Linked DNA regions of Maricaulis maris. The protein of the gene in region 1 interacts with the protein of each later gene in a pairwise test. Links are inferred from orthologs where the notes say so. Each region holds a gene or a part of one and is shown in the gene's direction. Other genes may lie near its edges. The genes, in order: rlmB, tsaE and AAA969_RS07465.

Region 1 (3,087 bases):
CGACGTGCGGTTGGCGGCGCCGGTCAGCGCGTCCGTCGCGGCCCGCTCGCGAAAATGATCGGTTGCCGCCTCGGCCGAGCGCTTGGCACGCTCGAGCCGTTCGGCGGCATTGATCATCTCGCTGCGGAAGATGGTGGCGCCGACGAAAACGAAGATCGCCATGCCACCGAGTGCGGCAAGCAGCGTCAGGCCGTAGCTGGTGACGGACTGGGCGTCGACCTGCGAGGATTGCATCACGCACCAGACATAAATCGACAGCGTCGCCACCAGATAGCTCAGCCCGGTGCGCCACCCCACCGCGAGGGCGAAGGTCATGATCCCGGGGATCATCAGGAGATTGCTGGGCGTAATGAGGGTTCGCCCCATCACGGCAAGGACCGTCAGCAAGGCCAGCACACCAAAGCCAACCACACGCGCCCGGAATTTGAACGCCGCATTGGCATTGACCCAGATCGGCGCGAGCAGGCACAGCACGGATGCGATGCCACCAATGGTAATCGCCTCGGGGGTGTCGGCAAAGAAGCGCATATTGACGAGGGTGACCGCCACTCCGGCCGAACCGGCCAGCACGCAGAACCCGGCAAGCGAGCGCCGCGACGCGACGTCGACATGCTGATCGGGCTGACTTTTGGGCCAGTAACGCCTGAGCATGAAAGGCACTCTCCAGATGCAGGCCGACCACCATGCCAGCAAATGGTTTCAACCGGCTAAATCGGGCACAACATTCTGGCTGAGGCGACCGCCATGCGGAGAAGGCGCTCAAGGACCAAGCGACCAAGGACCTATCGACGGGAGGGAGGCAGGGCCGGCGACGTCGTCAGCCGGAAAATGGTGGAGGGGGCTGGATTCGAACCAGCGTACGCTCTCGCGGCCAGATTTACAGTCTGGTGCCTTTAACCACTCGACCACCCCTCCACAGGGTGCCTTCAGGCCGCGATTTAACCGGCCTTTCGGAGTCCTGCAAGAAACAGTCTCAGCTTGCGAAGAGGCATGTTATGCCTCGGCAAATCAAGCGACCGCCCCAAAACAGGAGCGCGGACTATAGTGACGAAGACTCCCATGCGCAACACCTCCAAACGGACCGATTACACCCGCCGCTCCAAGCCTGCAGGAGCAAGCGATTCCGGCTGGGTCTGGGGGCGCCATGCGGTGCTCGCTGCAGTCGCCAACAAGCGTCGCGAAATCCTTGAACTCAAGGTCACCCGCAATGCCGCGCGAGAGCTTCCGGCCGGGACCGATCACGAGCAGGTCGAGCCGAGAGCCATTGACCACGTGCTGCCCGACGGGGCTGTACACCAGGGCTTCGCGGCCAAGGCCCGGGCCCTGCCCGCTGAATCGGTCAATGGCGTGATCGACCCGACCCATGGCGCCCTGCTTGTCCTCGACCAGATCACTGACCCGCACAATGTCGGTGCGATCCTGCGTTCGGCAGCCGCTTTCGGGATCCGTGCCGTTGTCATGCAGGACCGCAAGGCACCGCCGCTGTTCGGGACCGTCTGCAAGAGCGCAGTCGGTGCCGCTGAGCGGGTCCCCCATGTCAGCGTCACCAATATCGCCGATACCCTGCTCGAATTTCGCAAGGCAGGGCGGCATGTGCTGGGACTGGCCGGCGAGGCCGAGCTGGACCTGGCGACGGCGATCGCCGCACCGGATGGCAAGGGCTGGGGTCCGGGCCTGGTTCTCGTGATGGGGTCGGAGGACAAGGGCCTGCGCCAGCGCGTCGCCGAGTGCTGCGATCAGCTGGTGCGGATTCCGATGACCGGGGCGGTTGAGAGCCTCAATGTCTCGAACGCCGCCGCGATCGCCCTCTACGAAGCAGCAAAATGGCGTCCCGTCCGGGACGAGACGCCACCTGCCTAATGGTTTGGTTCTTGGCTAGTTGGCGTTGCCGACACGCATGACCGTCCGGCCATTGCGGGTCCAGTTCACGCTGCCCTCGATCGCCTCGACCGAGATGTCGCCACCACCATTCTCGCGGACCGTCAGATTGACGGCGGTACCGCCGAAGGCAATATCGCCCGAGCCGTTGACGGAGGCCTCAAAAGGTTCCGCGCGGCCGCCATGCACCTCGATGTCGCCCGACCCGGAAATCCGGGCTGAGAAGGCGCCATTGACCGATGCCGCCTCGACGTCTCCGGATCCGGAGACGTTTACCGCCAGGCCTGCAACGCTCCCGAACGCGACATCGCCAGACCCGTTGATCTCGACCTCGGCATCGCCGCTGACATCACCGGTCAGAACATCCCCGGAGCCGGAAATCTCAATGCTGGCCTCGTCGCCGACCGGGCCCGTCACAACATCCCCGGACCCGTTGATGTCGATCCAGGCGCGACCACCTATCGACGACGTCGTCACGTCGCCCGATCCGCTGATCCGCAATCTCACGTCGCCGGTGACGTCACCGGCCGTGAAGCGGCCGCAGCTGCGCATGTTCATCGTGAGCGAGCCGAGATCACCCGCCTGGCCGATAAAGGCGCTGTTCTCGAGCTCAAGAGCGAGCGAGGCCGGGGCCGTGATCACAAGGCTGGGATATTCATCGATATTATGCCGCTGACCCCGGTTGAGGCCGATCGTCGTGGTGTTGTTGCGGGTGTTGCAGCTGACATTGCGCAGGCGCTGTCCGCCATCAATGCGGACGGTCCCGCCGGCGTCGCTGACAACCGGATCGTCGACATGGCCGCCGGTATTGGTCATGGCCACGCTAACGGTGTCGGCGCTGCCGGTGCGGATCTCGATCCGTCCGACGAAATTCTCGATCTCCAGTGCGGTGCCGGAATAGCTCTGCGGCGCTCCGGCCAACTGGGTCGCGCTTGCAGCAACCGAGAAGAGTGCGAGGCCGGCCAGCGCGGCGCCTGTGGAGAGAAGGAAGGTCTTGGTCATGGGTCGTCCCTGTTCACGTGTTTATCCCCTGATGCATGCCGATACCGGATCGGATGCAAGCCTCGGTGATAATGGAGAACGTCGCCCTGCGATGCGCTGTCCGGAAGATGACGACTGCGTCATCCTGTCGGTCGTGTCAGCCCGGCCAGATCTGGAAAATCGCGGTGGCGATCACAGTCCCGACCGCATAACCGAGCACCCCGACCA
Region 2 (2,886 bases), 750 kb from region 1 along the record:
CAACTGGAGCTGGAACTCGGTGATGTCGATCTCGCTGACGTGGCGCGCGAAGCCGCCGACCTCGTCGCGGCCCGCGCCGATCATCACGCCATCAAGCTGACGGTTGATATCGAGGACGGGCTTGGCTTGCTGCGGGCGGACCGCAACAGGCTGAAACAGGTCTCGATGAATCTTCTGTCCAACGCCATCCGCCACGTCGCGACCGGCGGAGACGTCACCATCGGCGCTCGCCGCAATGGCGAGGACATCACGCTCTGGGTCAAGGATGACGGCGAGGGCATCGCGCCGGAGAAACAGGCCAGCGTGTTTGATCGCTTCGCCCGCGGTGAACGCGGTGGCGCCGGTCTCGGCCTGTCCCTCGTGAAGGAAATTGCCGAGCTGCATGGCGGCTGGGTCGAGCTTCAGTCGGAGCCGAAGCAGGGCACGCTGGTGTCCTGCCATCTGCCGCGGGAGCCACGCAGCTCTGCCGTGCCGCCGGAGCTCGATCTCACCAGTCGTGCCGTGACGCGCCTCGCCGGCGACCGGGCCCGCGCCGAATAGGCCGGCCACCCGCTCGTTCTGGCGATAGCGTCGAATGTGGGCCTCAGCCCTGTTTTTTCGGCATCCGAACGATCAGGCCGTCGAGCATGTCGGCGACCTTGATCTGGCAAGACAGCCGCGAGGTCTCCTGGACCTCCTCGGCGAAGTCGAGCATCGACTCTTCCATCGTCTCGCGCGAACCCGTCTTGTCGGCCCAGGCCGGGTCGACATAGACGTGGCAGGTGGCACAGGCACAGGCGCCGCCGCAATCCGCGTCGATGCCCGGGACCAGATTGCGCACTGCGCCTTCCATCACGGTCAGTCCGGTGGCCACGTCGATAACGTGTTCGGTTCCGTTGTGCTCGATATAGGTAATCTTCGGCATGCCAGTCTCCGTTGGATGCAGAGCACATGAACAGCGTTCACCGCCGAGTCAAGATTCAGCCTCACCGCTTGCCGTGACGGGCGGGCTTCGCTAAGCGCAATCCATGGGTAATTCCAACACTGTTTCCTTGCCCGATCTGGCGGCAACGCAGGCACTGGCCCTCCGGCTCGCCCGGGCGCTTCAGCCCGGCGACACGGTCTTCCTGACCGGCGACCTCGGGGCCGGAAAGACTACCTTCGCCCGGACCATCATCCGCGAATTGTGCGGCGTCGAGGACGCGCCCAGTCCGACCTACACGATCATCCAGACCTATGACCTCGACGACGGAGAGCTTTGGCATGCCGACCTCTACCGGATCGAGGAGGCCGGCGAGCTTGACGAGCTGGGTCTGGAGGATGCCTTCGGTGAAGTGGCGCTTCTGATTGAATGGCCGGACCGCCTCTTCGGCCTTGTCCCGGAAGACCGGCTCGAAGTGACGCTTGAAATGGTCGGGGAAAGCGCGGGCGATGCCATGGACACGCCGCGGCGGGCTGGCTTAACAGGGTTTGGCGAGTGGGAGACACGCCTTGACGATATCTGACCGCCAGGCCGCAATGACGGCCTTCCTCGAGGCCGCCGGCTGGGCCGATGCTGTGCACCATCCCTTGCCGGGCGATGCCTCAACGCGACGCTATATCCGGTTGGAGCGCGCCGGGGAGCGCGGTGGTGAGCGAGCCATGTTGATGGACGCGCCGGCCGCTGCCGAAGCGCCTGTTTGTCCGCCTGATGCCAGCCCGGAAGAGCGCGCGGCGCTGGGCTATAATGCGGTGGCCCGGCTGGCCGGGTCCAATCTGATCGCCTTTGCCGGTCTCGCCGACGCCCTGTGCGAGCGCGGGTTTTCAGCGCCGACCATCCTCGCCAGCGATGTCGAGGCGGGGTTTCTCCTGCTGGAGGATCTCGGCGATGACCTGATTGCCCGTCTTCTGCCCGGCGATCTGCATGAGGGGACGCTCTATGCACGCGCCGTTGATGTTCTGGCGGCCATCTACCGGTCCAGTTTCCCGGCCGCTGTGGAGCGCGACGGCCAATCCTGGCCGCTGCTGGGCTATGACGCGACGGCGTTGCAGGCGGAAGCCGACCTCTTTCTCGACTGGTTCCTGGCCAAGCAAGCCGGGGTCACACTGGATGACGCTGCTCGCGCCGACTGGCAGGCGATCTGGGCGCGGGCCTTCAAGCGGCTCGATCATTGTCCGCCGGGTCTCGTTTTGCGCGACTTTCACGCCGAGAACCTGATCTATCTCCCGGACCGGGATGGCGAGGCCAATATCGGCCTGCTCGACTTCCAGGACGCGCTGATGGGGCATCCTGCCTACGACCTCGTCTCGCTGCTCGAGGATGCCCGCCGCAATGTCGAGCGCAAGCTCGCGGTGCCGCTCAAGGCGCGCTTTGTCGAGCAGGCCGGGATCGCCGATGCCGCCGGCTTCGACGCGGCCTATGCCGTGCTCGGTGCCCAGCGCAATGCCAAGATCCTCGGCATTTTTGTCCGGCTGGCCGTCCGCGATGGCAAGCAGCGCTATCTCGATCTGCTGCCGCGGGTCGCGCGCCACTTCGTTGCCGATCTTCAGCACCCGGCCCTGATGCCGCTTCACATGTGGGTGAAATCCCACGCCCCGCAGGTCTTCGCGGAAGCGCACAAATGATCGAGATCCGCACCGCCATGGCGCTCGCCGCCGGCCTGGGAACGCGGATGCGTCCGATCACCAATGAGCGCCCGAAAGCGCTGGTTGAGGTTGGGGGCAAGACCCTGCTCGACTGGGCGCTGGACCGGTATGCCGCGGCCGGTGTCGAGCGCTGCGTGGTCAATATCCACCATTTCGCGGATATGATGGAAGCCCATCTTGCGGACCGGACCGGTGCACCCGCGGTGACAATCTCGGACGAACGCGGTGCGGTGCTCGAAACCGGAGGCGGTGTCGTCAAGGCGCTGCCGGAGCTGGGCAGCG
Region 3 (3,098 bases), 720 kb from region 1 along the record:
CGTTGATGGCTTTCCAGCCGGCAATCGACGACCCATCGAACATCACGCCATCTTCAAAGAAGTCTTCGTTGACTTCCGAACGGTCGAAGGTGACGTGCTGCAGCTTGCCGCGCGGGTCGGTAAAGCGCAGGTCGACATACTTGATGTCTTCGTCTTTGAGCTTCTTGAGAATTGCGTCTGACATGGGCCAGGCTCCGGATTTCTGATCAGGTTGGGTTAAAGGGCATCGCGGCCGGTTTCGCCGGTCCGGATGCGGATCACGCTTTCGATCGGGCTGACGAAAATCTTGCCATCACCGATGCGGCCCGTCTGGGCGGCATTCTGAATGGCTTCGACAGCGGCGTCCACACGGTCGGCGGGAAGCACCAGCTCGATCTTTATCTTGGGCAGGAAATCGACGACATACTCAGCGCCGCGATATAATTCGGTATGCCCCTTTTGCCGACCAAAGCCCTTGGCTTCGATGACAGTCAGGCCTTGCACACCGATTTCCTGCAGGGCCTCCTTCACGTCATCAAGCTTGAAGGGTTTGATGATGGCTTCGATTTTCTTCATCACGGACTCCATGATCTCAAGGCGAGGCTAGCGGTCGGGAGCGGTGTGACAAGACAGAAACCGGACGCCGCGGCAGCGCCGGGTTAATATGCCTCACAATCGGGCAGGTCTGCCTCACAATGGTGCGTCGATAATGACTGAGATCCTGGCTACCGCCGACAGCGCCCGTTGCGATCGCTATGCGGTCGAAAACGGCATTGGCTCCCAAACCCTTATGAGCAATGCGGGACACGCGGTTGCGTCTGCGATTCGGGCCCGTTGGGCGCCGCGTCCGGTTCTGGTGCTGGCCGGCCCCGGCAATAATGGCGGGGATGGCCTGATCGCGGCAACCGCCTTGCGGGCGGCCGGCTGGCCGGTACGGGTGGTGTTGTTCGCGGAACCGCAGGATCTTGTCGGGGACGCGGCCTGGGCTCTGGCCGTCTGGGATGCGCCGGTGCTGGCGCCCGAACCGGTGGTCTGGGGCGATGCGGCTCTGGTGGTCGACGCCCTGTTCGGTGCCGGCCTCTCGCGTCCGGTCGCCGGCCTTCCAGCCAGCTGGCTGGACGCCTTGTCGACCCGATCCTGTCCGGTCGTGGCCATTGATCTGCCAAGCGGCATTCGCGGCGACGCCCGACCCCTGTCCGGCATGGCGAGCAAGGCCGATTTGACGGTCACGTTTCACCGTAGAAAGCCGGCTCATGTGATTGAACCTCATGCGGAAATGTGCGGTGAGGTCGAGTGCGCGGACATCGGGGTGCCGCAGGGGTGGGAGGCCGCTATCAGCCCTGTCGCTCAAGAGGTTTTCCGGCCCCGCTGGCGACCGCTTGAGCTTGCCGAAGCCCCTGCGACGCACAAGCACCAGCGTGGCCGGGTCGCTGTGTTCAGCGGCGCGGCCTCGGCGACCGGTGCGGCCCGCCTGTCTGCCCTTGCCGCGCTGCGCGCCGGTGCCGGCCTGGTGACGATCTGTTCGCCGCCGGCGGCCATGCTGGTCAATGCCGCGCGGCTCACCGCGGTCATGCTGGCGCGCTGGGAAGGCGGTCCCGACACGCGCCGTGTTCTGGAGGAGCTGCGCGCGGAGGCGGCCGTTCTCGGACCAGCGATGGGCGTCGGCGAGGCAACACGCAATGCCGTGCTGGCAGCGCTAGAAACAGGTCTTCCCCTGGTCCTCGATGCCGATGCCCTGACCAGTTTTGAGCAGGCCCCCGAGGCGCTGCTGACCCGCCTGCATCCGGCCTGTGTCCTGACGCCCCATATGGGAGAGTTCGCGCGCCTGTTCGGCGAGCACGACGCCGAGGCCAACAAGATCGAGCGCGCCCAGGCCGCCGCCGAGGCCTGCTCCTGTACCGTTCTCCTGAAAGGACCGGCGACGGTCGTGGCGTCACCGGGCGCGGTGCCCCTGATCAATCGCCATGCCAGTCCCTGGCTTGCGACCGCCGGAAGTGGTGATGTGCTCGCGGGGATCGTGGCAACAGGTCTGGCCGCCGGGATGTCACCGCATGACGCGGCAGCGTCTGCTGCCTGGCTGCACGGGGATGCCGGTCGGCGGCTGGGTGCCGGATTGGTGGCCGAGGATCTGCCGGACTGTCTGCCGCAAGTCCTCAGAGCCTTGGCCGACAGCCACCGCCGCGAGGCGGCGTTCAGCCATCTGCTCACGCATGGAAGCTAAGCGTTTGCGGGGCTTGGAAGTTGTGCCGGACCGGTACATGGTCGGCCAACGTCCGTCGCCCGGGGGATATCATGGCTGAATCGACTTATCGCGCAGACACGCAACTCGACGCTGACGCGCTCGCCTTCCACATGAAGCCGACGCCCGGCAAGCTGGCGGTCACTGCGACCAAGCCAATGGCGACCCAACGCGATCTGGCCCTGGCCTACAGCCCCGGCGTCGCGGCCCCGGTCCGCGCGATCGCGGAGGATCCGGATACGGTTTACGACTATACCTCCAAGGGAAACATGGTCGCCGTTGTCTCGAACGGAACGGCGATTCTCGGCCTCGGCAATCTTGGGCCGGCAGCCTCCAAGCCGGTGATGGAAGGCAAGGCGGTCCTGTTCAAGCGTTTTGCCGATATCGACGCGGTCGACATCGAGGTCGACTACACCGATCCGGACAAGTTCATAGACTGCGTTCGCGGCTTTGGTGACACCTTCGGCGGGATCAATCTGGAAGACATCAAGTCCCCGGAATGCTTCGAGATCGAGACGCGCCTGCGCGAAGAGCTCAACATCCCGGTCTTTCACGATGACCAGCACGGTACGGCCATCATCGCGGCGGCCGGTCTGATCAATGCCTGCGACCTCACTGGTCGCCGCATGGAGGACCTCAAGGTCGTCCTGTGTGGCGCTGGCGCCGCGGGCCTGACTGTCCTCGAACTCATCGAGTCGATGGGCGTGAAGTCGGAAAACACGATCGTCGTCGATATTGACGGTGTCGTTTATGAAGGCCGTCCGGGCGGTCATGACCGTCTCAACAAACACGCAATCAAGACCGACAAGCGCACGCTTGCGGATGCCGCCGAGGGTGCTGACGTGCTGCTCGGACTTTCTGCTGCAGGCGTTTTCACAAA

Evidence for each region.
Region 2: the proteins of rlmB (region 1) and tsaE interact in binary tests that used the Escherichia coli proteins (3 or more experiments, as listed by UniProt). The link is inferred for Maricaulis maris from one-to-one orthologs.
Region 3: the proteins of rlmB (region 1) and AAA969_RS07465 interact in binary tests that used the Escherichia coli proteins (3 or more experiments, as listed by UniProt). The link is inferred for Maricaulis maris from one-to-one orthologs.

The regions. Positions count from the first base shown.
Region 1 is NZ_AP027270.1:874,796-877,882, reverse strand. The notes cover bases 27-2,959. They hold rlmB (23S rRNA (guanosine(2251)-2'-O)-methyltransferase RlmB), read left to right. Parts: upstream 27-1,059; coding sequence 1,060-1,860; downstream 1,861-2,959. Other genes in these bases: AAA969_RS03940 (GGDEF domain-containing protein), read right to left, coding at 27-651. Also shown: more of AAA969_RS03940, read right to left, coding at 1-26; AAA969_RS03920 (DUF819 domain-containing protein), read right to left, coding at 3,017-3,087. UniProt on the Escherichia coli protein: Specifically methylates the ribose of guanosine 2251 in 23S rRNA.
Region 2 is NZ_AP027270.1:120,872-123,757, forward strand. The notes cover bases 14-2,745. They hold tsaE (tRNA (adenosine(37)-N6)-threonylcarbamoyltransferase complex ATPase subunit type 1 TsaE), read left to right. Parts: upstream 14-1,007; coding sequence 1,008-1,484; downstream 1,485-2,745. Other genes in these bases: AAA969_RS00605 (PAS domain-containing sensor histidine kinase), read left to right, coding at 14-540; AAA969_RS00610 (2Fe-2S iron-sulfur cluster-binding protein), read right to left, coding at 584-904; AAA969_RS00620 (aminoglycoside phosphotransferase family protein), read left to right, coding at 1,471-2,583; AAA969_RS00625 (nucleotidyltransferase family protein), read left to right, coding at 2,580-2,745. In the rest of the region: more of AAA969_RS00605, read left to right, coding at 1-13; more of AAA969_RS00625, read left to right, coding at 2,746-2,886. UniProt on the Escherichia coli protein: Required for the formation of a threonylcarbamoyl group on adenosine at position 37 (t(6)A37) in tRNAs that read codons beginning with adenine.
Region 3 is NZ_AP027270.1:1,594,243-1,597,340, reverse strand. Bases 1-2,944 are described here. They hold AAA969_RS07465 (NAD(P)H-hydrate dehydratase), read left to right. Parts: upstream 1-688; coding sequence 689-2,200; downstream 2,201-2,944. Other genes in these bases: AAA969_RS07460 (NADP-dependent malic enzyme), read left to right, coding at 2,272-2,944; AAA969_RS07470 (P-II family nitrogen regulator), read right to left, coding at 217-555; glnA (type I glutamate--ammonia ligase), read right to left, coding at 1-184. Outside these bases: more of AAA969_RS07460, read left to right, coding at 2,945-3,098. UniProt on the Escherichia coli protein: Bifunctional enzyme that catalyzes the epimerization of the S- and R-forms of NAD(P)HX and the dehydration of the S-form of NAD(P)HX at the expense of ADP, which is converted to AMP.